DNA from 3 places in the Mesobacillus sp. MER 48 genome. Region 2 is predicted to be linked to each of the others. Evidence: predicted binding sites of a transcription regulator. Region 2 holds the regulator's gene; each other region holds the start of a gene.
What was found. The regulator LexA, encoded in region 2, represses DNA repair genes until DNA is damaged. The targets are predictions, from matches to a motif close to CGAACATATGTTCG.
Positions count from the first base shown of each region.

Region 1: a site for LexA is predicted at 8,134-8,147, ahead of M3593_RS06360 (YhjD family protein). Genes of this name have one in related genera too.
Region 3: a site for LexA is predicted at 4,947-4,960, ahead of M3593_RS04005 (DNA polymerase IV). Genes of this name have one in related genera too.

Region 1 is NZ_JAMAUR010000002.1:10,852-21,025, reverse strand. It holds gene M3593_RS06390 (VOC family protein) at 1-199, opposite strand, end outside; gene M3593_RS06385 (AfsR/SARP family transcriptional regulator) at 221-3,451, opposite strand; gene lepB (signal peptidase I) at 3,552-4,106, opposite strand; gene M3593_RS06375 (TVP38/TMEM64 family protein) at 4,143-4,754, opposite strand; gene M3593_RS06370 (LCP family protein) at 4,862-5,800, opposite strand; gene M3593_RS06365 (S9 family peptidase) at 5,949-7,931, opposite strand; gene M3593_RS06360 (YhjD family protein) at 8,175-8,567, shown strand; gene M3593_RS06355 (competence protein ComK) at 8,591-9,169, opposite strand; gene M3593_RS06350 (IDEAL domain-containing protein) at 9,361-9,597, shown strand; gene M3593_RS06345 (M48 family metallopeptidase) at 9,706-10,174, opposite strand, start outside.
Region 2 is NZ_JAMAUR010000002.1:664,576-674,749, forward strand. It holds gene M3593_RS09510 (DUF2332 domain-containing protein) at 1-867, shown strand, start outside; gene M3593_RS09515 (hypothetical protein) at 1,106-1,705, shown strand; gene M3593_RS09520 (ribonuclease FAU-1 family protein) at 1,698-2,249, shown strand; gene M3593_RS09525 (hypothetical protein) at 2,290-2,628, shown strand; gene M3593_RS09530 (nucleotidyltransferase domain-containing protein) at 2,717-3,523, shown strand; gene M3593_RS09535 (hypothetical protein) at 3,631-4,047, shown strand; gene M3593_RS09540 (GNAT family N-acetyltransferase) at 4,100-4,519, opposite strand; gene M3593_RS09545 (hypothetical protein) at 4,622-5,155, opposite strand; gene M3593_RS09550 (ATP-dependent DNA helicase) at 5,315-7,237, shown strand; gene M3593_RS09555 (hypothetical protein) at 7,289-7,486, opposite strand; gene lexA (transcriptional repressor LexA) at 7,654-8,277, opposite strand; gene yneA (cell division suppressor protein YneA) at 8,431-8,745, shown strand; gene M3593_RS09570 (YneB family resolvase-like protein) at 8,771-9,418, shown strand; gene M3593_RS09575 (DUF896 domain-containing protein) at 9,496-9,729, shown strand; gene tkt (transketolase) at 10,049-10,174, shown strand, end outside.
Region 3 is NZ_JAMAUR010000001.1:773,613-783,786, reverse strand. It holds gene M3593_RS04025 (acyl-CoA carboxylase subunit beta) at 1-902, shown strand, start outside; gene M3593_RS04020 (M20/M25/M40 family metallo-hydrolase) at 977-2,098, shown strand; gene M3593_RS04015 (chemotaxis protein CheW) at 2,552-3,034, shown strand; gene M3593_RS04010 (methyl-accepting chemotaxis protein) at 3,081-4,793, opposite strand; gene M3593_RS04005 (DNA polymerase IV) at 4,974-6,266, shown strand; gene gndA (NADP-dependent phosphogluconate dehydrogenase) at 6,401-7,810, shown strand; gene M3593_RS03995 (alpha/beta hydrolase) at 7,942-8,685, shown strand; gene M3593_RS03990 (YwaF family protein) at 8,727-9,461, opposite strand; gene M3593_RS03985 (zinc ribbon domain-containing protein) at 9,595-9,801, shown strand; gene zwf (glucose-6-phosphate dehydrogenase) at 9,839-10,174, opposite strand, start outside.

The sequences.
Region 1 (10,174 bases), 650 kb from region 2:
ACCCTTTCGGCGGAGGATTTGGCCTGACGTCTTTTGGATCGCTTGCTTCCAGCAGTTTGATTCCAAGCCCTGTAAAGCCATCCCGGATTACCCACCAGTCCGTTACTTCGCAGCCTAATACTTCCGAATAAAATTTCTTTGCACGATCAAGATCTGAAACTAGCAATACCTTTAGCGAACTATGAATCTGCCTTTCCATTCCCTTCTCCTCCTTTTGAGCTCACGCATTCGTTCCTTCGATGATCATGTCATACATATGCCTGGTCGGTTCAAGCGGAGTTACACCTAGCTCTTCCTCCAGTACGTCACAACACTTCCGATACCACCGGATTGCCTGTGGACGATTGTTTTTTCGATAATAGCAAAACATCAATAGTCTATACGCTTCCTCCCATGTTCGATCCTTGTGGAGGATTTTTTGGCACCAGTGGATGGCAGAGTCATAGTTTTCACGCCTAACATTCAGCTGTGCCAGTTTCTCGGCACTGCGCAAAAAATAGACCAGCAGCCTTTCCCGCTCATTGATGCACCAGTCTTCATATCTCCGTTCCGGGAGATAATCCCCATTATATAAATGCAATGCGCGCTCTAGTTCCTCTATTGATTTTTCGGTGTTCTTCTCTTCCAGACCGGTTTCTGCCCATTCTTCGAAAAGGCGTGAATCCAGCTCTATCGCTGCGTGAGGATTTATTCCATAACCAGTCCCATCCCTGATGACGAAAAACGGGGCTGCCCTTGCCTTACGTGCAGGTTCAAGGACATTGTTCAAAGCATTCAGCGCGACTTTGAAATCTCTGTCTGCATTTTTATCCTCATATGCTGGCCACAGAATCTGAAAGATATCTTCTTTCATCAAGAACTGATTCCTTTTTGTCAGGAAAAGCTGGAAAAGCTCTTTCGCCTTCCCTCTTTGCCAGCTTCTGTCCTCCACTTCCCTATCCCCAAGCCAAAGACGGAATTGTCCCAGAGTCTGAACCCTTAACGTATAGCCAGGATGGGCATTAAGGCGTGGAATTTTTAAATCCTCCATCAGCTTCTCCGTATATGCCGGAACAATTGAAAGCTTCATTGCCTGAATCAGCATCGGGGAGAGGATCTGCAAGTCCCGGGGGCCAAATGTCGTCTTCTTTTTCAGGAAAAATTCATATCCACCAGTTTTCATTCTTTTTAAAAAGCTGGCGAATGCCGTTTTGAAACCTTCTTCATCGCCTAATGTAAAATATTGAACTGAATCCCAGAATGACAGCAGCATTTTGCCATACTCATCACCGCACTGATAGAACAATTCCTCTGCTTTTCTCAGGAATTCGGCTGCTTCCTTGAACCTGTCATTGTAAATGGCCGAGATTGACATGCAAAGCGTGATCAAGGCAGAAAGCCAAACATCCTTCACCTGTTCCGTTTCAAGCAGCGCCTTTCTTCCAGCCTCGGCAGAACGCTCATATTCCCTTCTTGACCCATAGAGTATGCAAAGGCCCATCAGCGGTTCAGCCTTCCCTCTTTCGATGCTCAGCCGGCCCATAATATCGAGTGCAGTTTCATAGCATTTTTCTGCCATCTCCAGATCGTATTGATCAATCAGCTGAACAGCATGCCCCATTCTGATCCAGCCGCACGCCTCCACGAATGGTGCCTTGCTGTTGATCCCATGTTCAATGCCTGACTGGGACAGGATCTTCGCTTGCATTCCATTGCCTGTAAAAGCTTCAATCAATGCCAACAACAAGTCTGTTTCCCGATGGGATAGGGGCAGGTGGAGCTTATCCACTCCCTTTATATCCGTTAAAATCCTCCTGGTCTCAGCGAATCGGCCGGTCCTAAGGTAGAGACGAGCCTCAAGGTTCCCGTCTTCAATCTGCACCCCCATCGCCCTCGCCCGTTCAATCCATTTTTCAGCTTTCACTGCCTGTCCGGAATTGATCAGGTTTTCGGCAAGCAGCCTGTACAGTCTTCCTGTTTCCTTGGCTGTGCCCTCGAGCTTTGCTGTTTCCCTGAGTTCGATTGCCCTGGCCAAAATACGTTCCGCTTTCAGAGGCTGAATTGTATCAAGATATATTTTTGCTTTTCCTTCAAGCGCTCTGCTTTCCCACTCCACATTGCCGGTACTCTCAGCTGTCTGGATCGCTTTTTCATAACATCTTTCCGCCTGCTGGTACATGGACCGGTAGCGATAAACCTCACCTTCCAGGAATAATAGGGAACAATAGCGCTCTTTATTTTCCTGTGGGATTTTTACCAGCCGCTCCTGCAGATTCTCGAGTTTGCCCCTCTCAAGGAGTTCCAATCCCTGTTCATCCATAATCGCTGCTGCTGCATTATATTGGCCGGCCTTTTCATAGCAGTATAAAGCTTCTTCCCACTGTCCGTTCTTTTCAAAATAACGTCCACTGATCAAAATCAAATAATGGTAATGCTCTGGCCGGTTTGTGAGCAGCCGATTCTCGAGGAACTCACGGAAAAGAGCATGATAGCGGAATTGGTTCTCGCCAACTTGATGAATGAACAGGTTTTTCGCTGCCAGCTGCTGCAGCATCTGGACTGAACCGTTCATGCCAAGGATGTGATCACATACTTCAGAGCTGATTTCTTCGAAAATGCAGGTCTGCTCGAGGAACTGCTGAATCATCGGAGGCTGTTTTGAGAATACTTCATGAACCAGGTATTGAAACAAATCCTCCAGCGACTTTGCAGGCTCCGTTAAAAGGTCATCAAGACTCTGAAGATGAGGCAGCTGCTGAGCAATCATTCCGACCGCGATGACCCAGCCTTCAGTAATGTTGTACAATTGGTCGATTTGTTCGTCACTGATTGTCATTTGATAATAGTCAGAGAGCAGTAATTCGATTTCTTCCTTGCCAAAAATCAAATCGCTTTTCGAAATCTCATTCAACTCATTCCTTGCCTTCATTTTGGCAAGAACCTTCCAACCCGGCTTCGTCCTGGTCGAAATGACGAGATGAAGATGGTCTGGCATATGCTCAAGCAGCTTTTCCATCCAGACATTGATATGGTAGGAATGTTCTATTGCGTGGAAATCATCCAGGATGACGATAATTGGCGCAGGTATTTGCAAGGTTTCGTTGATGAAAAGCGAAGAGAGCATGCTTAATTCCTCTTCTCTTATATAGCGATCCATCTTTTTCATATAGGCTGTTAATTCAAAGCCAAAGTCCGGGAACAAGGTTTGGATCGAAGCTGTCAAATAGGATAAAAACGGGAGAATATCGTCATCGGAAGAAGTGATGGTATACCAGCAGCATTGCTCGTTTTGGTCCCTGACATACATCGCGAGAGCGGTACTCTTCCCATAACCTGCCCCTGCCTGGATAACGGTCAGCCGTTTTTCGGTAATCGCTTTCATTTTCTTCGAAAAATCCGCACGCCTTATCCATTGTTCCTGCAAACTGGGGACAATCAGCTTTGTTTTGATCAATGGCAATGTTCCCTGCATATAATCTCCGCCCTGTTTATATTATAATGATGCTAGTCTAGCATACAAAATATAAAAAAAGACTCGAAATTTGACGAGTCTTTTCACATAGAAGCATATCTCAAAACTTTATATCCATTTCTTCAAGCGGCCAGTAGCGCAGATTGACCTTGCCAACCACCTGCTTTTCCGAAATGAAACCAAACTGTCTGCTGTCCCAGCTGCCGAGGCGATTATCACCAAGAACAAATAATTTTCCATCTGGCACTGTTTCAACTCCGGTCAAATCCTCGAGGGTAAAATCACCGGTCAAATAACCTTCTGCCGATTGGTCACGATACTGCTTCAGAAATGGTTCGGCCACTTTCTTTCCATTGATGAATAACCGGTCCTTTCGATATTCGATCCGGTCTCCCGGCAGCCCGATCACCCGCTTCACATAGTCTTCCTCTTCATTCGCATGGAAGACAATCACATCAAACCGCTCAAGATCATCCGTCTCATACCCCAACTTGTTGACGACGACTTTATTCCCGTCCTCCAATGTCGGAAGCATCGACTCCCCTTCAACGACGTAATTGGAAAAGAAGAAGATTCTTATGAAGACAAATAAGATAATGCCAAGCGAAAAAGCCTTGATCCACTCTGCACCTTCTCTTTTCATTGCTTCTCTCATCCTCTGCATCCACCACCTGTCAACCTGATCCTGTTTTCAGTCATCGTTTTTTTGAACACTCATATTCATTTTTACTTCAATTCTTTTGCCGATATACCACAGGATGGCAATTACCACCAGAACAAGGGCAGTCCGTGCCGGATTGGTAATTAAGGCACGAATATCATAGCCAACGAAGCTGATGGTAAAAATCATCACCATTTTGCCCGCTATGACAGCAAGCATATACTGGGCCATGCTGATTTTTGAAAGCCCGGCGACTATATTGACGAGGGCAGAAGGAGTAAAAGGAAAGCACAGCATCAGGAAAATCGGCCCGAAACCATGGCGTTCAATCCAATCCATCCCTTTCTGGACTTTTGGGTGCCTCTGTAAAAACCGGAGAAGTCGTCCCTGGCCATATCGGCGGAAAATCCAAAATACGAGCAACGCTCCGAGTACCGCACCAGTCCAGGAAAAAAGAAACCCAAGCCATAGCCCAAATGCATTCGCATTCGCCATGACAAATAAAAACAACGGCAGGAATGGCAGAAATGCTTCGAGCATCGGCAGCAAAATCCCCGGAATCGGCCCAAAGGAACGGTACTGGCTGAGCAGCTCCATAATATTTTCAATTGTAAACCATTCTTTCATCCATTCAACATCCATTGAAATCTCCTTGTCCAAACAACCTTCTGGGTCGGCAGGCATCTAAAATCTTATTTTCTAATTACCTCATAGAGTCGATTGTACACCTCTAATCAGCAGCCCGCAGTCTATTTAGCTAAAAATTCCTCCAGGGCCTGTCTGTTTGCTTCTAAATCAATCGCCAGCACTGCACCGGCACCGCTCACCCTCTGATCCTCGTATGACCCTTCAACCGGAATTCTCATTGTTTCAATATCCCGATTATCCTTTGAAATCAGGCCTTTACCCATCGACAAAATATCACCAGTATCCATATTGGTATTGATGAAAGGAGTAACTACTCCTACCAGTTTAGGAAGCTTCGGGAGCGTCTGGATGCTGGCAAACTCCTTGCCGACCTCTTTTATGACACTTTGCTGACGTTCGACTCGGCCAAAGTCTCCGACTGCATCCTGCCGGAAGCGGACATATCCAAGCAAATGTTTTCCATCCAGCCTTTGCACACCAGGTTCCAATGTGACACCGATTCCTTTTGACATTTGCTTTTCAACATTGACCTCTACACCTTCGGGAAATGCCTCATCAATCAGGCGCACGAATCCTTCGAAATCAACGATCGAATAATATTGGAGGCTGACATCAAAATTGTCCTTGATTGTCTGTCTCAATAATTCCGGTCCGCCAAGCGCAAAAGCTGCATTGATTTTATTCATCCCATGCCCTGGAATTTCCACATATGTGTCCCTCATAATCGAGGTCAATTTATAAGATTCTGTATCCGGATTATAGCTGGCAATCATGATTGTATCCGAACGGGAAGCTTCTTTCCCTCTGGCATCGCTGCCAATCAACAGAATATTTGTCAGTCCGTTACGGTCACGCTCGCCGTTAAAATGGTATTCCTGCTTATTTTGATTCGCAGCCTCTTCCGAATCATTCACTCCAGAGCGATACTGCATATAGGAGTAGAGCAGCACGGCCCCGGCCAGGAGGAACAGCAGCAAAAAAATGCTGGACCATCTGATTCTTTTTCTTTTTTTCTTATGCTGGTGCCTATCAGATCTCATATGAAAGTTCCTTCCGAGTATAGTTATTGAAAAACATCATCTATAGTATTTTCCTTCTTTCACTATAACCTTAAACTTTTCTGGTGAAATTTTCAAAAAAAAATCCGCGGCATTGGGATTCGCCGCGGGTTAGAAAGTAATCGTATTTTTACAGATGGCTATTAAACCAATCAACAATAGCTGCCAGTCTGCTCAAGCGCAAATTCGGCTTTCCGCTTCTTGATAGCTCATGGTTTGATTCAGGGAATCGGATGAATCTTGTTTCTTTCCCCTGTCTCTTCAAAGCGATGAAAAGCTGCTCAGCTTGTTCAATCGGACAGCGGTAATCCTTTTCACTGTGAAGAATCAGTAGTGGTGTATTGATTTTATCCACATATGCCAATGGTGAGTGCTTCCATAATGTTTCCAGATCGCTTAGGTCTGCCTTGATTTGCCACTCGGTAAAATAGTAGCCGATATCACTGACACCATAGAAGCTGATCCAGTTTGAAATCGAGCGCTGGGTTACCGCTGCCTTGAATCTGTCTGTATGGCCGACGATCCAGTTTGTCATGAATCCGCCATAGCTGCCGCCGGTCACTCCCAATCGGTCCTTGTCAATGAAATCGTAGTTTCCAATCGCATAATCGACGGCATCCATGACGTCCTGGTAGTCTCCGCCGCCATAATCTCCGCGCACGGCATTGACAAATTGCTGCCCATAGCCGTGGCTGCCGCGCGGATTGATATAAAGAACTCCATAGCCTTCTGCCGCGAGGACCTGGAACTCGTTGAAATAAGAGTTTGCATACATTGCGTGCGGGCCGCCGTGAACTTCAAGAATCAGCGGATACTTTTTGCCCTCTTCATATCCAGCTGGCTTCATGATCCATCCATGGAGGGGCGTGCCGTCACCAGCCTGGAATGAAATCTGTTCTGGCTGAGATAAAGTAATGGAATCCAGGAACTTTTCGTTCACTGAGGTCAACTGCTTCATTTCACCAGTGGTTACTTCCAGTTGGAACAGTTCCCCAGGAAGCACCGGGTTGCTGATCGCGGCAACAATCCTCTGATTTTTCCTGTCCAGTGTATAACCATATACATGCTGCTGATCGAGTAGCGCTGGGTACACTTCTCCATTTAAGTTAGCGAAATATAAAACAGTGTTTCCCTGGTCGGTCGCCAGGAAATATAGGCTTTCACTGTCATCACCCCAAATCAACCCCGGACTGTGGGCTCCCTGTTGGAAATCCGCCGCAACAGCGTCACCGACAAGGATATCCATGTTTTCCGTGATGCATTGCACATTCCCAGTCTCCATGTCCCGAATATATAACTGGCTTAAAGTGGCATTCTCAAATTCCCTTTCATGCCCTATATAGCCAATGTATTTTCCATCTGGGGAAAAAACTGCATTGCCAAAATAGCCTTTGCCATTTGTAATCTTTGTTTTGTCTCCTGACTTGATGTCCATCAGAAACAGGTCGCTCTTGAATGAAAAATCCCGTTCCGGCGACTCATCCGCCGACAATACAAGATTTTTGCCATCAGGAGACCAGCACTGCAAATGGTAGTCTGCCTCTCCTTTTGCAACCAGCTCCGCCTCTCCATCTACAACATTCACAATGACAGTCTGCCTGTACTTCCCATCCCAGAAGCCAGCAGAGTCTGATTTATATTTCATTTCCTCAGCAACGAACGGTTCTTGTTTCTTGTCATCCTTTTTTTCGTCTGCTTTCTCAAACAAATCCTCATCCGGTTTTAATGAGACGGAACAAGCAATTTTTTTACCGTCCGGAGACCACACTGGGCCACTGGCACCATTCTCAAAATCAGTCACCTGCATTGCCTCACCGCCAGCTGCATCCAGGACAAAAATTTGATTCTTCCCGCTGCGGTTCGAAACGAATGCAAGCTTCGTTCCGTCAGGTGACCAACGTGGTGATTGACTGCGGTTTTCCCCATAAGTCCATTGTTTCGGCTCCCCGCCTTTTTCTATATCAATTATGTATAGATTGGAGGCATAATCATTCTTCTTCTCCAACATCTCAGTCTGCACAAACACACACTTTTTACCATCAGGCGAAAACTGGGGATCTGTGACGGATTTCAATTCAAATAAATCTTCTGCCTTGATCAATCTTTTTTCCATCCTGCTAGCCATCCTTCCAAAGTAAAATTGATGCTGCTCCATTATTATTTCGTTAACAGAAATATATTTCCTGCTTCAGAAAGAAACTTTTTAGGTGCTTATTCAGCAACGCTGTAAGTTTACTGTCATTTTGGAAAAGATGTTAATACAAGAAAATTTTTTATCCTCTTGAAATCCTGTTCAAAATCCATTACGATAATTACGAACAGATGTTCTTATTTTATATTGAAGGGGCAGAGCAAAATGACAAGGATTCCTGAAAAAGACCGCGATATGATGGAACAGGCCATCTATTTGCCGATGGTGCTGGTCGTGCTCAATCGGGATCTTTCTGTCGTTGAAAATAGTCCATTTAAATTAAAAAAGCCTTATTTGGAGCTAATCGAAGAAACAATGAAAGCCGTACAGAAAGAGCTCGCACAAGTGAAAACCTACCTTAAAAAGAATCAACTGAAGGTTGAGGAAGTAAAACGGGATGATGCCTTCACCATGTTTCTCTTCATTTACAAAGGATACGAAGAACACCATAATTATTTCAATCCCCGCATCCGCAACAAAGTCCAGGAATTGATGGTACACTACCTTTTCAAACGATTTAAGCCTGCTTTGGGAACAATTGAAAAAGAATCCGGCTGACCAGCCGGATTCCCCTTAGCTTTTTAGTCTTTATATACCTCACTGACCAGATTGACATGAGGATAGCCTTGCGAGTCATTGAATTTAGGACCGTGCAGAAGGTACAGTGCTTTCCGTTCAGTTTCTTTCATCCGCTGCATGAATTTTGTGCGCAGCATGGATGTCCGAAGCAGCTGATTTTCGAATGAATGATGGGATACCGGCAGAATCCTGGTCTTCTTGTTCCTGAAGGTAACTTGTGTACTTTGGGCATCCACTTTCTTATGGAACAACACATGCTCATGTGATACCCAAATGCAGTCCGGCTTTGTGGGTGAGCTTGTCGGCATGAAATAGATGGAGCTTATAGGGTCGATAATGATCGGGGTTTTATGGGTGATCCCGGTAAGCTGTTTCGTTCCTTCTTTCCTGCCTTCATAACTGCTTCCAAAATATCTGCAGCTTTTTTTGATAATATCTATCGGCCTGAAAGGGGATACATACTCCTCCTCCAGTTCAATGACCCTCGAGTAAATCCTGCTGCCGTATTCTTCAGGTAGAATAATCATCGTAAAAGGGTTTATTTCATATTCTTCTACTAAATTCCTTGAGTTCCCTGTCATTCCTTCACCTCCTAAAAATACCTTACACCCTATTTTAACATAATTGCTAAAATTTTCTTTAAAAACAGATAAAGTTCCGTTTTTAGCCACAATTAATATTCTGATAAAAATTTTCTAAAAATTATAAAAATTTAGTTGATTATCTTTTCAATCCTCCATATAATATAAAAAAGGTCTAAGAGGTGAGGTCAATGAAAGAGAAATCGTATTCTGATACCATGAAGGCCAGTGTGATGAAACGCATAAAAGCCAAGGAATCATTTGTTCTGGACCTGTATGTTGACATGTTAATCTCAGAAATTCAACTGAATACCAAAAGAGAAAAATTGATGACCAGAATCGACAAAGCGATAGATGACCGTGACAAAATCCTGTTTTTGAATTTGACGGAAGAGTTGAAAGATCTCAACAAACAATTTGGAACTTAAATGAGTGAAATCCCCTATATCGGGGGTTTTTTATTATCTTGAAATAAAAATGCGTTTAATCCTTTTAAATGAAAAAAGAAACCCTCGGCTTGAGGGTTCCCACGGTAGCTATTCATCTTCCATTTCATTTCTCTTCTGAATTTCATACTCCTCAAGTCTCGAAATTCTCTCCAGCATGGTTGGATGGCCGTAGCGGAAGATTTTCACCAGCCAAGGCGGATCAACCTGACTGAGTCCCGCCTTCGTCAGTTCCTGGAAAGCAGAAATCGCCGCACCGGTGTTATCCGTCATTTCGATTGCGTACCGGTCTGCACGAGTTTCCTGGTAGCGTGACACAAGGTTAGAGACAGGACTTGCGGCAAACATGATCATCGATAGGAACATCAGGAACAACGGCAGCGACCTCAAGTCACCAGGATGCTCCAGTTTGAATTCCTTGCCCCATCGTTCGACTGCCCAATTCATCAATTTCGAGACAAAGTAGAGACCGAACAGGGACAGCAATAGGTATCCGCCAATCCCGATATATATATGTTTCTCCACGTAATGGGCCATTTCATGGGCCATTATGAACAAG
Region 2 (10,174 bases):
AATTTGCTTTTGGGGGCAGTACATTATTTGCTGATGCAAGGGTATGAGCATCCACTTGCTGAATTTTACCCAAGCCTGACTGACAATCCACGGGAGAGTGATGAAGCTTTTGCTGCTTTCGTGGATTTTTGCCGGGAATATAGAGAAGAGATCACTGAGATAATTGAAAGCAAAATCGTTCAGACAAATGAGGTAAGGCGCTGTTCTTATCTATACCCGGTTTTCAGCCATATTTACCGAATGGTCCAAAAACCATTGGCCTTGATTGAAATCGGGACTAGTGCGGGCTTGCAGCTTTTCCTGGATCAATATAGCTATTCATATGGTACAGGCCAAATATATGGGAAAACTGATTCGCCTGTTCACTTAACATCAAAGATCGAAGGACAAAATAATCTATTTAGTGAAATGGACATCCCTAAGGTGAAGACGAGGATTGGAATCGACCTGCATATTAATGATGTGAAGAATATGGAGGATTATCTTTGGCTTAATGCTCTCATTTGGCCGGAACATCATGAAAGGCGGGAACTGTTTGAAAAAGCAGCGAACTTTGTGGCTAACCAGTCTTTGAGATTAATAGAAGGGGATGGAGCAGAAATGCTCAGCTCCCTTGCTGGTGAAATCCCTGATGAGCAGGTAATCAGCGTTTTTCATACCCATGTTGCCAACCAAATGCCCGGCACAACCAAGAAAAAGCTTTTGGACCAAGTAAAAGAGATTGGTGAAAGAAGGGACATCTTTCATATTTACAATAATATCTACGACTCAAGGCTCCACCTGGATTACTATCTGGATGGAAAAGAAAGCCTGAACACAATCGGGGAAACCGAGGGTCATGGCCGCTGGTTCAGCTTGAATCTTTAGCTTCAAATTTACCAGATAGGGTGTCATTAATGGAGAAGGGTCCTTTTTTATTGAGTATTTTTTATGGGTGGAATTATGTTTTTTTCATTATACCTACTTATTTTCATTAGAACAGTGAAAGGACTGGAAGAAGAAATTATCTAAAGGATGAGGAAGAGCTCGAATAATCAGATTTTTTTGAAACCTTCCTTCCCTTTTACCCGTATATTATTTATATTGGTAAAAGGAGGAAATAGTTATGGCTAAATTATCCCTCAAATCCGAGAATACCTCGAATATAATTCTTGTTTCGGCCATCATTCTGATCATCAGCAGTTTATTCATTCCTCTCGTTTTCGTTTATTTTATACAGGATTATCTGTACCTGACTAAAGATAAATGGTTTTATGCGACACCGCCCTCAGCTTACATTCTGTTCATGATCGGCATGCTTTGGCTTGCTGTTACCCTGCTCATATATTTGTTTGTTCAATGGAAATTTGAACGGAAAGGGATCAAGTGGCTCATTATTGTTCTCATGTTCGGAAGCGTACCATTCTTTATGTTTGGTATTTCGAATTATTACTATCTTAATGACGAGGGATTGCATTTTAATGAGGCAAAAAGTTTCAATGATATACATTCGTATGGCTGGAAGGATATTAAGCAAGCTGAGGAGATATTCGTCAAAACCAAAGGAGTAACTGTATCCGATCATTATATGTTTACCACCAACGATGGGAAAGTGATTGAATTGCCAAATAACAGCAAGGTATCTTATAACAAGCATAGAATTATGGAAAAGCTGCAAGAATTTAATATTCCGTTGACTAATAATATGGGAGATTTATATGAATGAGACTTTGCTAAAAAGAAGGTACGGTGACCGCGCCGATTGGATAAGGGTTAGCCAGAAGGAGTTCAAACAGGGATTTTTTGAAGAGGATGGCTTCCGAGGGTATGTAACTTCATTGAAAGTAAATAAAGTCACTGAACCATTATTTTTTCAATACGAAGATAAAAAGGTTTGTATAGTAAACGATGGATTTACCTGGCTGCAGCATTTTCCAGAAGGAAAACGCCATTCCGTCACAACCATGTTCAATTCCCAAGGGGAGGTTGTTCAGTGGTATATCGACATTTGCCTTAGAAATGGGGTTGAAAACAACCGTCCCTATTGGGATGACTTGTTTCTGGATATTATCATAATGCCAACCGGAGAAATCTACTATAAAGATCATGATGAACTAGAGGAAGCACTTTTAACAGGAGTGATTAATGAGGAATTATATAACATCGCAATAACCGAGGCCAAGCAAATTAAGAAACTGATTGAATCAAATGAATTTGAATTGTTTCAACTGACCAAGAACCATAAAGAGTATTTCGACCGGAAGGATTGAGATTTACTCAAGAAAAATATAAAGGACGATAATCTCCATTATGTTCGTAAAAACATATAGTTACAGCATTAAGCCAGAAAGGGAAAAGGACTACCTTGAGATTCAAGTTAAAGCAGAGCAAATTTATTCGCGTTTCACAAATAAACAAACTCTTTACTTACAAAGCAAGGCAGACAGTTCAAAGTGGATTGAGATGCATATCTATCAGGACGAAAAAAGCTATACTGACAGTATTCATGCCGTTGATCAACAGCCTGGAATCAATGATTTTTACAAACGGTTCCTTGAAGTCATTACCTCAGTGGAAGAGTTAAAAGAAGATGATTATAACATCATAAATCTCAATGTTAAATCATCAAGTTTTGATTTAGGGGGTTAATTAAACAGCATTAAGTAATGATGTATTATCATAATAAAGGAGTGATATATAATGTGCGGGATTAGAAACTAAGCATTTTGAAAGGGATATGAATTTATCGAGAGACCGTCATGAAATTTTACTAAAAGCAGTTGCAGACTTTACTGACGATGAAAAAGTAAGGGCAATTTATCTTGGCGGGTCATTGGCAAAAGGAAATTATGATAACTATTCAGATATAGATTTACATATTATTGTTGAGGATATCAGTCTGGAAGATTTTATTCGCAATAAAAGGCAGCGCTCTTTGAATTGGGGAAATGTTTTATTTTTTGAAGACAGTCACCCGGATTCACCAGTTGTGGTCGCACATTTTGATTCCTTTGTTAAAGCGGACACTTGGTATAAAACTAAAGGACAAGTGAAGCCTTCAATTTGGCTGAAAGGCTTGGAGGTTTTGTATGATCCTGGTGATATATTAACAGATATTTTCGAAGAATCTTCAAGGATTGAAATTGTGTTAGATTCAGAAGCTGTTGAGTTTTGGAAAGGTAAGATATTGGCTTTTTACCATGAAACATACCGCGCTGTAATGCGAAAAGATTGGTACTATGCATTGGCAAACCTGGACCGGGTAAGATGGTTGATTGCTGGCGGCTGGTATATGGAAGCCGGCAATCATCTGGATTCTTCATATGGTGTTTGGTCTAAGGTTGAAGGAGAAAGAAGTTTATTGAATGAGCGGCAATTATCCTTGCTGGCCAAATGGCATTGTAAAAGAGAAAAGGAACAAATTTTGGGGGCATTAACATTAATGTTTCCAGAAGTAATGAGATTATATAGAGTTCTACATAAGAAGGCAGGACTGGAAACGGATGAAGAAGAGTTCAGGAGAATCATTGAAATGGTGTTATGATACTGGCTTCACTATTTTGAATGATATTCCAATTATAAGTGCTAAGAATCATGGATGCTAATCCAACATTGTAGTATCTATTAGAATAGTGCAATCGAGGGGATTAAATGAAAAAGCTTGCTATTTTAACAATGATCCTAATAATATTCATGACTGGCTGCAGTTCAGATTTCCAACCGCAATTGACCAGGGTTGATGTGCAAAAACTAACAAAGGATGGCAATAAAGACGGTGAGGAGAGAATAATTGCTTCTAAAGATGAGCTCCAAACTCTAGAGCAAGCGTTCCAAAAAATCAAATGGTCCCCAAAGACGAAGCCGGAAATGACAAGGAAAGAAGATGTACTGGCGGTTTTCTTCATCCAGGAAGAGAAGAATATGCCTGAAAGCTTGTATGAATACCGAGTCTGGTTTGAGGGAGAAACTGCCACCATTATCAGCAGCAAGGAAAATGAAGGGTATGGAAGGTTAACAGATAAAACGGAAGTTCATGACTTAAAATCAGCATTGCTGCCAGGTGAATAGGTCGTTGCTTTCAGGGTCAAAAAAAGAAAAAGTGCCAGTACGGGCACTTTTTTCAGCTTACTGCACTAAAAGCAGGGGGATATTCTATTTTTCCTTCTAAACCATTCAATAAGCCCTGCTCAAGCTCAATTGCCATGAACACTTCATTTGGTAGTGGAAAGGGAGGGTTGACACCGAAATTCTTCGAGGGCTGAAACCCGAATTTAGGGTAAAAGTTCGGATGGCCAAGTACAAATACATGTTGATATCCTAAAGACTTGCATTTATTTAAACCTTCCTTGACAAGTGCTGAACCGATTCCGCTATTTTGATATTCGGGCTTCACAGCCATTGGAGCGAGACCGATTGTTGCGATCACTCCTTTTTTTGCAAGAAGACTGATGATGCTGAAAAGAATGTGTCCGATGATTTCTCCTTTCTCGTCAACAGCTACCAGGCTTAAGTCAGGAATGAAATTTTCAGAATCCCGGATTAGTTAAACAAACGTGCTTCATTTTCACCATTGACAAAAGCCGCTTGATTTAAAACCCTGATACCATGAATATCTTTAATATCTTCAGAACGAATAAAATAATCATCGCTCTTCATATTTCTTATACTCCCTCCATACCAAATTAGAAGTTTTGGATTCAGAATCAGAAAATTCCCTGTAATAACGCTTTTCATTTTCACCCGAAATTGAGTCGATATCATTTAACAACATAACTAGAAACTCTCTATCTTTGTTGATTTGCTCTTCAATTTGTGTGTAATCTCTCCCATTTTTAATATTGAACGCTAAGTGCTTATAATGGTCTGCAAGTTGATCCAAGACTTCTCCTAAATTTGAAATCTTTCCATTCATCATATAATATTGTCGGCTCAGAATAGACAGTTCCCCTAGATGACTGGCAAAAGTGAATTCGCCATCCTCTTCTTTCAAGATCTTTATCCATAGGGTCGGATCAGCATCGTTCTCCAGTAGAAATATAGAGTCTCTTACTGTCTGCTGGAATTCAGATCCTGCTTGAATTTCTAGGTCAGTGATTTTTATATACTGATAAAGATTGAGTAAAATCAATGCTGCGAGAACGAATATAATAAGGTGTTTTAAATTTTTCGCCTTCATAAACTTACTCCTTTGGTTAAAGTCTGAATTAATAATAACAGAAAATTCCAAAAGAGTAATCAGAATTTTTACCAGAATGAATTCTTTCACTTCCAGCACTTTTTTCTGTTATGATTAAAGCTGGCTTTTTGCCAGAATCAATTTTCAAGGAGAACCTGAATGACAAAAAATCTTCCATTTACCATCACTAAAAATGACACATTCTTTGATTTATTAGGGGATTACATTGGTGATGTTTTTTATGATATTTTGCCTGAAAAGGGCTATGAGTTGCGAGACGAACAGATTTATATGGCTTTCCAGGTGGAACAGGCCTTTAAGAACAAAGGGATTGTGTTTGCGGAAGCTGGTGTAGGGACAGGCAAGACCTTCGTTTACCTGATTTACGCTATCCTCTACGCCCGTTATATGGGAAAGCCTGCGATTGTATCCTGCTCAGATGAAACACTGATTGAACAGCTTGTAAAAGAGGGCGGAGACATCGAAAAACTCGAGCAGGCATTGGGACTCAAAGTGGACGTCCGGCTGGCAAAAGCGAGGGAGCAATATGTATGTGTAAAGAAGCTTGATGAGCTTTCGAACACGTCTGACGACATGGAAATTCTTGATGTCCATGATCAGCTGCCTGATTTTATTTTTGATGAAGGCATTTCCATGAATTCATTCAGCCGGTACGGTGACCGAAAGGAATATCCTTGGGTGACCAATGAAAAATGGTCCCAGATGGCGTGGGATCCACTTCAGCAATGCTCGACATGCAGCTGGCGCCATCGCTGCGGGCAAACATTGAATCGTGATTACTACCGGCATGCCGGAGACTTGATTATTTGTTCTCATGATTTTTACATGGAGCATGTGTGGACAAAAGAATCACGGAAAAGAGAGGGCCAGATGCCATTGCTGCCTGAAGCGAGCACCGTCATATTTGATGAAGGTCATTTGCTTGAATTCGCAGCGCAAAAAGGGTTGACATACAGATTTAATTCGCAAACTCTGACGACTGTGTTAACAGGCTATATGCATCAGGATGTCCGGGAGGAATCTCTTTATTTAATCGAGGATATCATAGAGCTGCATGACTCTTGGTTCGACTTGCTGGTGGAGAACTCAACTGCAGTTGAGGGTTCGAATCGAAAAGAAGTTGCAAAGCATCCTGCAATCAGGAAGACAGCTGAAACTTTGGAAAAGAAGGTCAGCGAATTAATGGACCAGCTGGTATTTGACGCAGAAATGTTCCTGATTGACGAATACCACTTAAAAATCATGGAAGAATATCTCGAGTTTTTTGCGTATGGTCTATCGATCTTCCTGAAGAACGACGAAGGGATTTTCTGGCTTGAAGAGAATGAAGTTCAGTCTTCACTAGTCATCATGCCTCGCCTGGTAGAGGACATTCTGAAAAAAGAAGTTTTTGCACAAAATATTCCGTTTGTATTTTCATCAGCAACTTTATCCCAGGCAGGGGACTTCAACTATATAGCGAAGAGTCTTGGTATTGAAAAATATACTTCCTTCACGGTTGAATCACCGTTTGATTATCAAGAGCAAATGGAAATTAAAGTCCATGTCCAGGATGCTGAAAATCAAAAATGGGAGAAAATAGGTGCTGATCTGCGGGCTTCAAGCGGAAGCTCCCTGGTTTTGTTTTCTTCCATGCAGGAAATGGAAAGGTTCAGAGTATGGTCCAATCAACAGGAGTGGGATTTTGACATCCTGTTTGAAGGCGACCGTGAGATTAGTGAAACCGTAAAAGACTTCCAGAATGTCAAAAGCACTGTACTTTGCTCATACAGTTTATGGGAAGGACTTGATGTCCCCGGTGAATCATTGACCCAGGTCATTATTGCTTCATTGCCATTCCCGCCTCATGATCCGGTCTTCCAGGCAAAAAGGAAGCATGCGGCCAACCCTTCTGCAGAAGTAGACGTACCATATATGCTGCTTCGGTTACGACAGGGAATAGGCCGGTTGATCAGGAGCAGCCAGGACGAAGGTATCGTCCATTTATGGCTTACTGGTAAGCAAAAAGCAGAATTTATGGAAGAAATAACAGCAGTGCTTCCTGTTAGTGACATTCATTAGTATAGAAAAAATCCCGAAAGGCCCAAGCCTTGCGGGATTTTTTTGCTGAAATTAGTCTACGCATCCGCACTTTCTATCATCGCGGTCACGATCATTCTCATCCTGAGCACCAGCAACCAGGTCGTTGATGATGCAACGACGGACAGCAAGGCAAAGATCTTCAAAATCAATTGTCGCCCTTACCTGGCTGTTGTTGCGGTTAGGGTAAAAGACTCCTGCTGCAAAGTTATTATTTTGATTGGATCTCATTCGAGATTAAACGTCTTCCATAGCTAAAATACACGATATTTTATTCGGAAAGGGACAAGTTGTCAGGGTTTGTACCTACTTTGGAAAGAAATATGCTTTTTCATAGAACATTTAAAGAATGAAAGTTTAATAGAACGAAAAAAAAGCAAGCGGAGTCCGCTTGCTTTTTAGTGCATATGACGGTATACACCAATGACTTTACCAAGAATCGATACATTCCGAAGGATAATCGGTTCCATTGATGAATTTTCCGGCTGGAGCCTGAAATAGTCCTTCTCCTTGAAGAAACGTTTAACAGTTGCTTCGTCATCCTCAGTCATTGCTACTACAATGTCTCCATTATTGGCTGTCTTTTGCTGCTTGACGATTACATAATCCCCATCCAGGATACCAGCCTCTATCATACTGTCACCCATGATTTCGAGCATGAAAACCTGCTCATCATGAGGAACAAGGCGGTCTGGAAGCGGGAAGTATTCTTCAACATTCTCAATAGCCGTGATTGGCATACCGGCTGTTACTTTACCGACAACAGGCACGTTGACAACATTATATTTAGGGATACGGTTTTCCTCTTCGATTTCCAGTATTTCAATTGCACGCGGTTTTGTTGGATCGCGTCTGATCAGCCCTTTGCTTTCGAGCCTTGCAAGGTGGCCGTGTACCGTAGAACTTGATGCTAGTCCAACTGCTTCGCCGATTTCACGTACGGATGGCGGATATCCTTTTTTCTTGACTTCACCTTTTATGAATTCAAAAATATCTTGTTGCCGCTTTGATAACTTTGTCATATTCACGCACCTCGTATATTTTCTTGTCCTAATTATACCATGTCTATTTGATAGATACAAACATAAGTTCGAATTTTGAGTTGACACAAAACAAATGTTCGTATTATAATAAAAAGCAAATAGGCGAACATATATTCGTTAGGAGTGTCGATTATGAAAAGACTATGGGAAAACTATTCTTACGCTTTAATCCTTCTTGCTGTCAGCCTGATTTTTTCGCTGGTGGCAAAAGCAAATTTACATAATGAGGATGCATACATAACTGTTACTATAGAAGAAGGGCAGTCACTATGGGAGATTGCAGAGACTTACGCCAGTGAACATCGCTTATCGAAAAATGAATTCGTGAGCTGGGTAGAAAAGGAAAATGGGATTGTTGGAGAAAGGGTTTTTCCGGGAGATGAACTTGTCATCCCGGTGACGGCTGAATATCTGGAGCCAACACAGATTGCCGGGGCTGAAAGATAATTTGTACATAGAATTAGGTGACAGCATGAAAGCGATTATTTATTGCCGGGTAAGTACCACGAAAGAAACGCAGGAAACTTCGCTTGCAAGGCAGGAGGAAGAATTGCTCCGCCTTGCAGAACATTATGGATTTGAAGTGATGAACATCATCAAGGAACAAGCCAGCGGGTATGACCTTGAAAGGGACGGGATCCTTGAACTGCTGGAGCTGATAAAGGACAAGTCAGTCGGTGCCGTATTGATTCAGGATGAGACTAGACTTGGCAGGGGTAATGCAAAGGTTGCTATTCTCCATTGCATATTAAAGGAGAACGTTAAGTTATACAGCATCTCTCACAGCGGGGAACTTCAGCTTTCTGAATCGGATTCCATGGTGCTCCAGATTGTCAGTATGGTAGAAGAATATCAGAGGAAGATCCATAATATAAAGATTAAACGCGGAATGAAACGCGCGGTTGAACATGGATACAAGCCTCAGCGCAATCTCAAAAATCAGGGCGAGCATTCCGGCAGGGAACGTAAAGATATGCCGATAGCAGAGATTGTCAGGCTGCGGAATAATGGCCTTACTTTTGCTGAAATTGCCGCTACTCTGAAAGGATTTGGCTACAATGTATCCAAGGCTACAGTGAATCGACGATATCTTGAATATATAGAATCAAATGAGGAATGAGGCTCCTTTCTTGTAAAACTAGAAAAAATTTAGTAAGATGTCATTTGACGTAATTTTTTACACAAAGGAGCTTTACAATGCTATCAAGTGATAAAATTGCTAGAATCAATGAACTGGCAAGGAAAGCAAAAACATCAACGCTGACTGAAGAGGAAGCAAAGGAACAGACAAAGCTTCGCGCCGAGTATCTCCAGTCATTCCGTTCTTCAATGCTCAATACACTAAAGGGAGTTACCATTGTTGATCCAGAAGGCAATGATGTTACACCTGAAAAACTAAAAGAAGAAAAAATGAAGAATAAACTTCATTAATATATTCAATTTGGAATACATGAGAGAATGTATTCCATTTTTATTTAGGCAGCATGACAGATGAAAAAACTGAATGTTATATACGACTACTGAAGTGAAAAATCAGCAATCGAACAATTTTAAAGGCCTCTTAGCTTCTATGTCAAAATCTTATTCCGTCTTCATCTGAACCGTTTGCTTACATAAGTACAGCGAGTATGCGTCAAAATAAATAACAATACGGCCTTTTCTGTCTCCTTCAGGCATAATTTGTTGTATAATAATTTCTCTCGCTATAATATTAATGATGTAGCCAGTACCTATAGAAAGGATGTATTAAATGTTTAAAGAAATTGATATGCTTTCAATTGATTCCATTCGTACTTTATCAATTGATGCGATTGAAAAAGCAAATTCCGGCCATCCAGGCATGCCGATGGGGGCAGCACCGATGGCTTACACATTA
Region 3 (10,174 bases), on a different contig from region 2:
CAATCGTACATAATACAATCAGCGGCAACGCTCATTTCCATGGCCAGTCTGAAGAAGAAACATTGGGGCAGGTAAGATTGCTGCTGAGCTATCTGCCGCAAAGCTATGAAGAAAAGCCGCCGCGTCTTGAAGCGGATGAGCAGGATGATTACCGTCCGGACCTGACAGACGTGATTCCATTTGACGCTATCAGACCATATGATGTGCGCAAAGTAATCGAGCAGGTAGTGGATGCGGATTCGTTCCTGGAAATACAGAAGGACTTTGCCAAAAACATCGTGATTGGACTTGCAAGAATCAAAGGGGAGGTTGTCGGCCTAGTCTGCAACCAGCCAAAGGTGATGGCAGGAGGACTTGATATCGATTCTTCCGATAAAGCGTCTCGATTCATCAGATTCTGCGATTCATTCAATATCCCGATCATTACATTTGAAGATGTGACAGGATTTTTCCCTGGAATTAAGCAGGAGCATGGCGGCATCATCCGACACGGCGCAAAAATCCTCTACGCCTATTCAGAAGCGACTGTTCCTAAACTTACCGTAATTTTACGGAAAGCATATGGCGGCGCGTATGTTGCATTGAATAGTAAATCCATTGGGGCGGACCTTGTTTTTGCGTGGCCAAATGCCGAAATTGCAGTTATGGGGCCGCAGGGCGCCGCGAATATTATTTTTGCGAAGGAAATCCAGAACAGTGAAAATCCAGAACAGACAAGACAGCAAAAAATCGATGAGTATCGTGAAAAATTTGCGAATCCATATGTCGCTGCCAGCCAGGGCATGGTCGATGACGTCATTGATCCGCGTGACACACGAATCAAACTGATTCAGGCCCTTGAGATGCTTCGGACAAAGAAAGAAGATAGACCGGGCAAAAAGCATGGCAACATTCCGCTATAGGATTTAGGATTTGGTGTTGCCATTCAATTAGCGTTATACTCAAGTAGTATATACATAATTGGAGGTAGGCTTTGATGATTAACAACGAACGTTTATTGAATGAGTTTTTAGAGCTTGTCCAAATTGATTCTGAAACAAAGTATGAAACTGAAATCGCCCGCGTTCTCAAGCAAAAATTCGAGGATCTTGGGGTTGAAGTATTCGAAGATGATACGACAGCGCAAACGGGTCATGGTGCAGGAAATCTAATCTGCACATTGGAAGGGACAAAAGAAGGTGTTGATACCATCTACTTCACTTCCCACATGGATACAGTCGTACCCGCAAAGGGTGTAAAGCCATCCATCAAAGATGGTTATGTCGTAACAGATGGAACAACCATTCTTGGTGCGGATGACAAAACGGGACTTGCGGTCATGCTTGAAACAATCCGTGTCCTGAAAGAACAATCCATTCCTCATGGAACGATCCAGTTCATCATTACTGTCGGGGAAGAATCGGGACTTGTTGGTGCCAAGGCATTGGATTCTTCTCTGGTAAAAGCGAAATATGGATATGCACTCGACAGTGATGGCAAGGTAGGAAACATCATTGTCGCAGCTCCTACTCAGGCGAAAGTGTCGGCTGTCATCCATGGCAAAACCGCACACGCTGGTGTTGCTCCTGAAAAAGGTGTATCCGCAATCACAATTGCAGCCAAAGCAGTTGCCAGAATGCCGCTTGGCCGCATTGATGAAGAAACAACTGCAAACATTGGCCGTTTCCAGGGCGGAACACAGACAAACATCGTTGCCGACCGAGCAGAAATCCTTGCTGAAGCCCGTTCCCTTATCCCTGAAAAAATGGAAGCGCAAGTGGCGAAAATGAAGGAAGCATTCGAGTCAGCTGCGCAGGAAATGGGCGGAAAAGCAGAAGTTGATATCCAGGTCATGTATCCAGGCTTCAAATTCGGCGAAGGTGACCTGGTAGTCGAACTTGCTAAAAAAGCTGCCGCAAAAATCGGCAGAAGCTCTGAATTGCTTCACAGCGGCGGCGGAAGTGATGCAAACGTCATTGCTGGCTTTGGTATTCCGACAGTCAACCTTGCTGTAGGATATGAAGAAATCCACACAACGAATGAAAGAATGCCAATCGAAGAGCTGGAGAAGCTTGCCGAAATGGTCATCGCTTTGATTCAAGAAGTAGCAGCACAATAAACCAAAGGGCTTCCCTGCAGGGGGAAGCCCTTTTTTATACGAAAATACAGTGTTTAATAGACAATTTGAAGAATGGCGATAGGCAAAATGTCCAAGAACAGAGCTTTAATAGACATTTCAGGGAAAGCGGCAGTCAAAATGTCCAAGAACAGAGTTTTAATAGACATTTTAGAGAGAAATGATGATTAAAATGTCCAAGAAACCAGTCTTAATAGACATTTTGGGGAAAAGCTGCAGTCAAAATGTCCAAGTAATGTGTTTTTTAGACATTTCAAGGAGTAGTAATCGGCTAAATGTCCATATCCCCTTACTCATTTTTCATTAGTTCTAAAGATCGAACTGAAGAATCCGATATAATACTTGAAATGATCGACCTGATCAATCACCATGAACCCATTTTTAAAATCTATTATTACATAGGGATAGAACTATAAATAAAGGAAGTGTACTCCAATGGCTGAAAGTACTAAGACGGTTGTGTTCCAGGCAGGGAATGAAGAATATGCTTTTCCGATTCTTTTCGTCATATCGATTGAAAAAATGGAAGGGATGACTGCGATCCCCCATATGCCTGATTATGTCACCGGAATTACGAAGGTAAGGGGAGATCTAATTCCAGTTATAGATTTGGAAAAGGTCCTCTATAATCGGGATATTCAGGCGGACGACAAGACGAGACTGATTGTACTGGAGACATCGGATATCTCGTTGGGAGTCCTGGTCAGGGATGCGAAGGAAATCCTTGAGATACCTCAGGAGAATTTAAAACAACCAGGTCTGATCGCATATCAAAATACTAAATTCATCACAGGCATCGCCAATTTTGAGAAACGGATGATCATGGTCATTGATCCAGAAACCTTGATCCAGTCACTCGAGGGAATCAAAGAGATTAAGGACTATATGAAAAATCAAAAACAGGAATTACATAACTAGTGTGATATAAAAACAAGCTGACCCCACGCGGGTCAGCTTGTTTTAGTTATAGTTTGAAACTGGAGAATGACTTTCTCAGGTTCTCGGCCATGCTGGACAATTTGCTGGATGATTCCAACAGTTCTTGCATGGTTGCGTTTTGTTCCTCTGTTGTAGCTGCTACCTGCTCGAGGAATTGCGCAGACTTTGAAGATGCAGTGATGACCTCGGTCGCAGACTGCGCCATGAATTCAATCTTTTCATTCGCACTCGTGACAGCACTGCTGACAGTGTCTCCCTTCAAGCTGACTTCCTCGATTGATTGAGCTATTTCTGTGAAGGTGGCCGCAACTTTCTCAACAAGTTCATTGCCTTTTTGGACGGTCACCTGGCTTTCATCCATGACATTTACGGCCAGGTTCGTTTCTTTTCCAGTTTGTTCAAGGATTGTGCGGATGCTGTCTGCCGCTCCAGCTGATTGTTCTGCAAGTTTGCGCACTTCCTGGGCCACCACACCGAAGCCTTTCCCATGCTCCCCGGCTCTTGCCGCTTCAATCGCTGCATTCAATGCCAATAAATTTGTCTGGTTTGATATATCAGTGATAATTTCAATGATTCGATGAATTTCCTGAGAATTGTTTTTCAGGGAGTGAATCACTTTGGCCAGTTCTGTTACTTTTCCATTGATTTCATCCATTTGTTCCGTCACATTGATAGCATATAGTTTTCCCTGTTCAATCTTTTGCTTCGTATCTGAAGTCGTTTGCAGGGTCTCCTGCATTGATCCAGTAACTTCGATTAATTGTGAAGACACATTTTCGACTGCTTCATTGGTGCGTTCCGAAATCTTAACCTGCTCATCTGAGGCAGAGGCAACCTGCATGATTGATGTCGTAATTTCATTGTTTGCTTCTGTGGTGGCCTCCGCATTTTCCTTTAGATTTCTCGACATTTCATTTACCTGGTCAGATGACAAAAGTATGCTGGAAATGGAAGCTTTAAGGTTACCGGATAATTGATTCATTGCTTGGATGATCTGGCCGACTTCGTCCTTGTTCTTTGCCTGCAGCGCTTTTACATTCAGTTCCCCGGCTGCGAGCTTCTTGCAGTAAGCAACAACATCCTTAAGATTTTTGCTGATGCTGCGGGAGACAAAGTACATTGCCACAGAAGAGATGATAAAGGCGATGATGATAAGGATGAAAGTATTACGGATCATGGAAGCAATTGAAGAATGAGTTTCATTCATGATTGTCGTCCTGTCATCCAGGATTGCCGTCTGTAACTGGTTTAATTTCTCGATATTCATATCCCTGATGGTTTCAGCTTTGTTCGCAAGACTGATTTGGGTGAAGATATCAACCTGTTCTCCGTTTTGCCTAAATTCATCCACAGTCTTTAAAATTTCATCAGACCAGATTTTGTCCATATGCTTATCTGTTTTGACGATTGCCTCGAATAGCGTTTGTGCATTTTCCGTTTTCACATTTGCTTTCAGTTTTTCAGCTGAGGCATCAAACTGTTCCGCTTCTTTTTTATAAAGTGTAAGAAGCTCTGGTTTTGGTTCGGTTATGTAGTCAGTAATAATAATGTATTTCTGGCGAAAAGTGGCCCCCATTTCGCTGATCATGATAGCGTAATCACTTTTCTCCTCTGCAAGGTCGATCGCATCTTGTAGGTTGCTCAAAACACTGGACAAATAAATAAAGCTGCCCAGGAAAATGACCATGATAAATGCGAAAACGCTTGCATACTTTCTGCCAATGGACCAATGCTGCATAAAAACTCCCCCGTCTTTGTATATCTATTTATTGATTTTATCGGGTTTCCCAGCGGAATCTTTAATCTTTTCCATTTTATCTTCACATAAAATTCACATTTGCCATCCAAACTTCGATTAAGTATATGATCGCTATTTTTGATAAACTAGAAGGGAACGTATATTTGGGAAGTGGCTGATATGAAAGAGATGTATCCAAAAAAGGGCAGAGTCATTTTACATGTTGATATGAACAGTTTCTATGCTTCCGTAGAAATGGCTTATGATTCTGAACTGAAGGGAAAACCCCTGGCCATTGCAGGCAACCCTGAGGAACGGCGGGGAATCATTGTAACTTGCAGCTATGAAGCAAGGAAATTCGGAGTAAAGACAACCATGCCGTTGTGGGAAGCAAAAAAGCTCTGCCCTGAGTTAATCATAAAAACACCGAATTTTGACAGGTACCGGGCTGCGTCTGGTGCTATGTTCGATATTTTACGCCAATATACCGAGCTGGTGGAACCTGTTTCCATTGATGAAGGGTATATGGATATTACGGATTGCGCTGACATCGGGGCACCATTGGAGATAGCTGAGAGCATTCAGAAACGGATTCTCGAGCAGCTTGATTTGCCATGCAGCATTGGAATCGCCCCTAATAAATTCCTGGCGAAAACAGCTTCCGATATGAAAAAACCATTGGGGATCACGATTTTAAGAAAACGGGATATCCCTCGGATCCTATGGCCGCTCGGAGCCGGAGAGATGCATGGAGTAGGAACGAAAACCGCGGACAAACTAAAAAGCATCGGTATTCAATCTATTGGCGACCTGGCAAAAGCAAATGATATCCAATTGAAAGCCCTGTTAGGGATTAATGGCCTGAAGCTGAAAAATAGAGCCAACGGTCAGGATAATAGAATGGTGGATCCCGAATCCGTCTATGACTTCAAGAGTATCGGCAATTCAACAACCCTGCCGAGAGATCTCTCGAATCAGCATGAACTCCTGAAGGTCCTTGATGGCTTATCAGAGCAGGTAGCTGCCAGGATGAAGAGAAAGGAAGCTGTCGCAACCACCATTAGCATCATGATCCGCTTTAAGGACAGAAAAACGATCACAAGAAGCCAAAAGCTCCCGAACCCGGTTTCAAAGAAAGACGAAATTGCTGCTGCGGCAAAAGCTTTATTTTTAAAGCATTGGAACGGTGATCCTGTCCGCTTGCTCGGAATCACCGGAACAGATCTGCTAGAGGCAGATCAGGCTGTTAAGCAGCTCGACTTGTTTTCTTACGAACAGGATGCAAAAAAAGAGCCTTTGATCAATACAATGAGCCAACTGCGTGAAAAATACGGTAAAAGTATTATCGAAAGCGCTGGTTTACAGGTGAAGAAGCACTCTTCAAGGGAAAACCCCAAGGCTGGCACAAGCTTTAATAAGGATTTTCTTCAGGACCGCAAAAGAAATGGCGATACCGAGAAAAAAGACTATTAAAGTTGTTTAGCTTCCAGAGGTTAAGTCAAAATATAGAGGGATGAAGCCTATTGTTTGCACCACCCTGGATTCATTGTTACATTAGTTTGTAAGTTTTTAAAAACCAGTTATGAAAAAGGAAGGAAGTTGGAATGATGTCAAAACAGCAAATCGGAGTCATTGGCCTCGCTGTTATGGGGAAAAACCTTGCGATGAATATTGAAAGCCGTGGGTATTCTGTTTCCGTTTATAATCGTTCTAGAGAAAAGACGGATGAAATGCTCGCCGAAACGGAAGGCAAGAACATTTACGGAACGTTTACAATCGAAGAATTTGTTGAATCCCTCGAGAAACCGCGGAAAATCTTGCTGATGGTAAAGGCCGGGGCTGCGACCGACGCGACAATCGATCAATTGAAGCCTCATCTTGAAAAGGGCGATATCATCATCGATGGCGGTAATACATATTTTGCCGATACACAGCGGCGGAACAAAGAATTGAGCGAGCTTGGACTTCACTTCATTGGCACCGGGGTATCTGGAGGGGAGGAAGGCGCACTGCATGGACCTTCCATCATGCCTGGTGGGCAAAAGGAGGCATATGAGCTGGTTTCGCCGATCTTCCAGGATATTGCTGCTAAGGTCAATGGGGATGCGTGCACAACATATATTGGTCCTGATGGAGCGGGCCATTATGTAAAAATGGTCCACAATGGAATCGAGTATGGCGACATGCAGCTGATCGCAGAATCTTATTTCATGCTGAAGCATGTTCTTGGCTTGAGTGCTGAAGAGCTGCATGAAGTGTTCGCTGAATGGAATAAAGGTGAGCTGGACAGCTACTTGATTGAAATCACAGCTGATATTTTCACAAAAAAGGACGACGAAACAGGCAAACCGCTTGTCGACGTAATCCTTGATACTGCAGGCCAAAAAGGAACAGGAAAATGGACAAGCCAGAGTGCGCTAGACCTTGGGGTTCCGCTGCCTATCATTACGGAATCCGTTTTCGCGCGTTTTATTTCGGCCATGAAGCAAGAGCGGGTTGAGGCAAGCAAGGTACTTTCCGGACCAGAAGCGAAACCATTTGATGGTGACAAAAAGGGATTCATTGAATCGATTCGAAAGGCACTGTATCTGAGCAAAATTTGTTCTTATGCACAGGGCTTCGCCCAGATGAGAGCGGCATCAGAAGAATATGACTGGAACCTGAACTACGGAGAAATCGCGATGATTTTCCGCGGAGGCTGCATTATCAGAGCCCAGTTCCTACAGAAAATCAAGGAAGCGTACGATCGCGACCCTGAGTTGAAAAATTTGCTGCTTGATCCTTATTTCAAGGAAATCACTGAAGGCTATCAGCAGTCACTGCGGGAAATCATCTCCGCTGCTGTTCTTAACGGAATTCCGGTTCCGAGCTTCTCTGCTGCCCTTTCCTATTTCGACAGCTACCGGACAGAAACGCTGCCGGCCAACTTGATACAGGCGCAGCGCGATTATTTTGGCGCCCACACCTATCAGCGCATTGACAAAGAAGGAATCTTCCACACTGAGTGGATGGAATAAGACACTGTAACAGCGGATTTTGTATCCGCTGTTTTTTATTGTAAATAAAGGTGTTTTTCTTATGAAAGGAAGGGTTTGCCTCAAGATGAGTCGAAATCTTTTAAGTAGATAATTAGATTGGAGGGAATAGCATGGCAGATCGTTACCCTGTTCTTGAGGGAGCTGAACCATTCTATTTTGAAGGAAATAGAGTTGGTATCCTTGTATCTCATGGTTTTACAGGCTCTACACAGAGTATGAGGCCACTAGGGGAGGCGTATGCTGAGGCAGGATATACCGTATGTGGTCCCCGCTTGAAGGGACATGGTACACATTATGAAGACATGGAACAAACCTCTTATCGTGATTGGATTGCTTCGGTGGAAGAGGGATTTCAGTGGTTAAAAGATAGGTGTGACACGATTTTTGTGACAGGCCTGTCAATGGGCGGAACGCTGACGTTGTACATGGCTGAAAAATATCCTGAATTCCGGGGGATTGTCCTGGTCAATGCCGCTGTTGATATCCCGGCAATGGAGCCTGTCCGCCAATTGGAAGGCACCAGGTTTTTGGATGCAATTGGATCTGACATTAAAAAAGCGGGAGTAACGGAACTAGCTTATGAAAAAACGCCGGTCCAATCAGTAAAAGAAATTTTAACCTTCATGAAAGAAGTTAAAGATGACCTGCCGAAAATATCTTGCCCAGCTTTGATCTTTGTTTCTGAGGAAGACCATGTGGTGCCGCCGGATAATTCTCAAACCATTTATGAAAATATCAGCTCTGAAACAAAAGAAATCTATCCCTTAAAAGAAAGCTATCATGTTGCAACTCTTGACAATGATCAGCACATTATTATTGAAAAGACACTGCAGTTTATCAAAAGGAATCTTTAGAGGGCATTCAATTGCCTTCTTTTTTTTGGAAAAAGGAATGTTTAAGTCTCAGAATAAGAACTCCTTTTCTCTCCTCTTAGCCATAACCGCAAGCAGAGCCATGCAAGGAGACTTAATAAGACCAGCAAACTTTCCAGGGAAAAAATATACCATGGATAGGGACCGAGTAAATCCATGAAACTGGGGCTATCAGGTTTATGGCGCAAAAACCAATAGTTCCCGTCAGCGGTTTTATTAATTAACAGGATTACGGGCAGAAGCAGATTGATGAATAGAATGACCTTTAAAACTGAACTGAATGTAGGGTGAAATCCCTTTGCCAGAGTGAAATAAAGGGTCACCCATACAATCATCATATGGGCATAGAAAAAGTGAAAAAAGCGAAAATGAGGGAAGCCATAGGTTAAAGCAGGTGTGATGATCGCCTGGGTCGCACCCAATAAGGCAATGAAAAACAATAGCTCAAAAAAGAGTTTCTTTCTGGTTAACAGTAAACCAATAGCCAGGAAGAGACCTATATTACATAGTTCCAAGGGCATGGAGCGTCCTAGCTTCCAGACAGCATGTTTATACATCCAGTAATGATTGAAGAGCTCGATCAATATTAATGAGAATGCTGTCAGCAGCTCAGCTTTCCGCCACTTTTCATTACTTAATTTCCGCCTGTTTAAAAAAATTGCCGTATTTACAAATATGAAGATCGCTAAAATGGCAAGATGGCTCTCTGAAAACATGGCAAAGCTGAATGTCTTGTTGCTGTGTCCGAACCATCCCATACCTTTCACCTCTGTTTAGTTAATAAGACAAATATAAGTTTTCCTTTTCAGGATTTTTTTATGTGAAAAGGTGAAACCAATCTTTGGCAGATACGTAAAAGAAGTATAGTTAAAAAAAGGGAGTTGGAAGACAATGACCGACAAAGGGTGCATAAAATGCGGGAGCACGGACGCAGCACAGAAGGATGTCGCGATGACTGGAACGGGATTATCCAAGATGTTTGATATCCAGAATAACCAGTTTACTGTTGTGTATTGCAAGAAGTGCGGATACTCCGAGTTCTATAACAAAGAGGCATCTGCAGGCTCGAATATCCTTGATTTCTTTTTTGGAGGTTAAACAAAAGGCCCGCCATGTAACAGGCGGGCCTTTTTGATCAGCAATTTTCTACATCGATTTCGGTGATTGGCCACCAGAAGAATCCATCTTTTTCGAGCAGCTTGTCTGCTGCATCAGGACCCATTAAGCCAGATTCATAGTTCGGGAAGGTCGGTTCTTTCGTGTTTTCCCATACTTCTGAGATGTTATCGACGAAACTCCAGGAGAGTGCCACTTCATCCCAATGAGTAAAGTTTGTTGCGTCACCGCGCAATGAATCATACAGAAGCTTCTCATATGCTTCCGGTGTATTCAGTCCATCGATCCCTTTATTGGCATAATTCAGTTTCACAGGTGTAGCATCTGTCCCCTGGCCGGATTTCTTGGCGTTCAA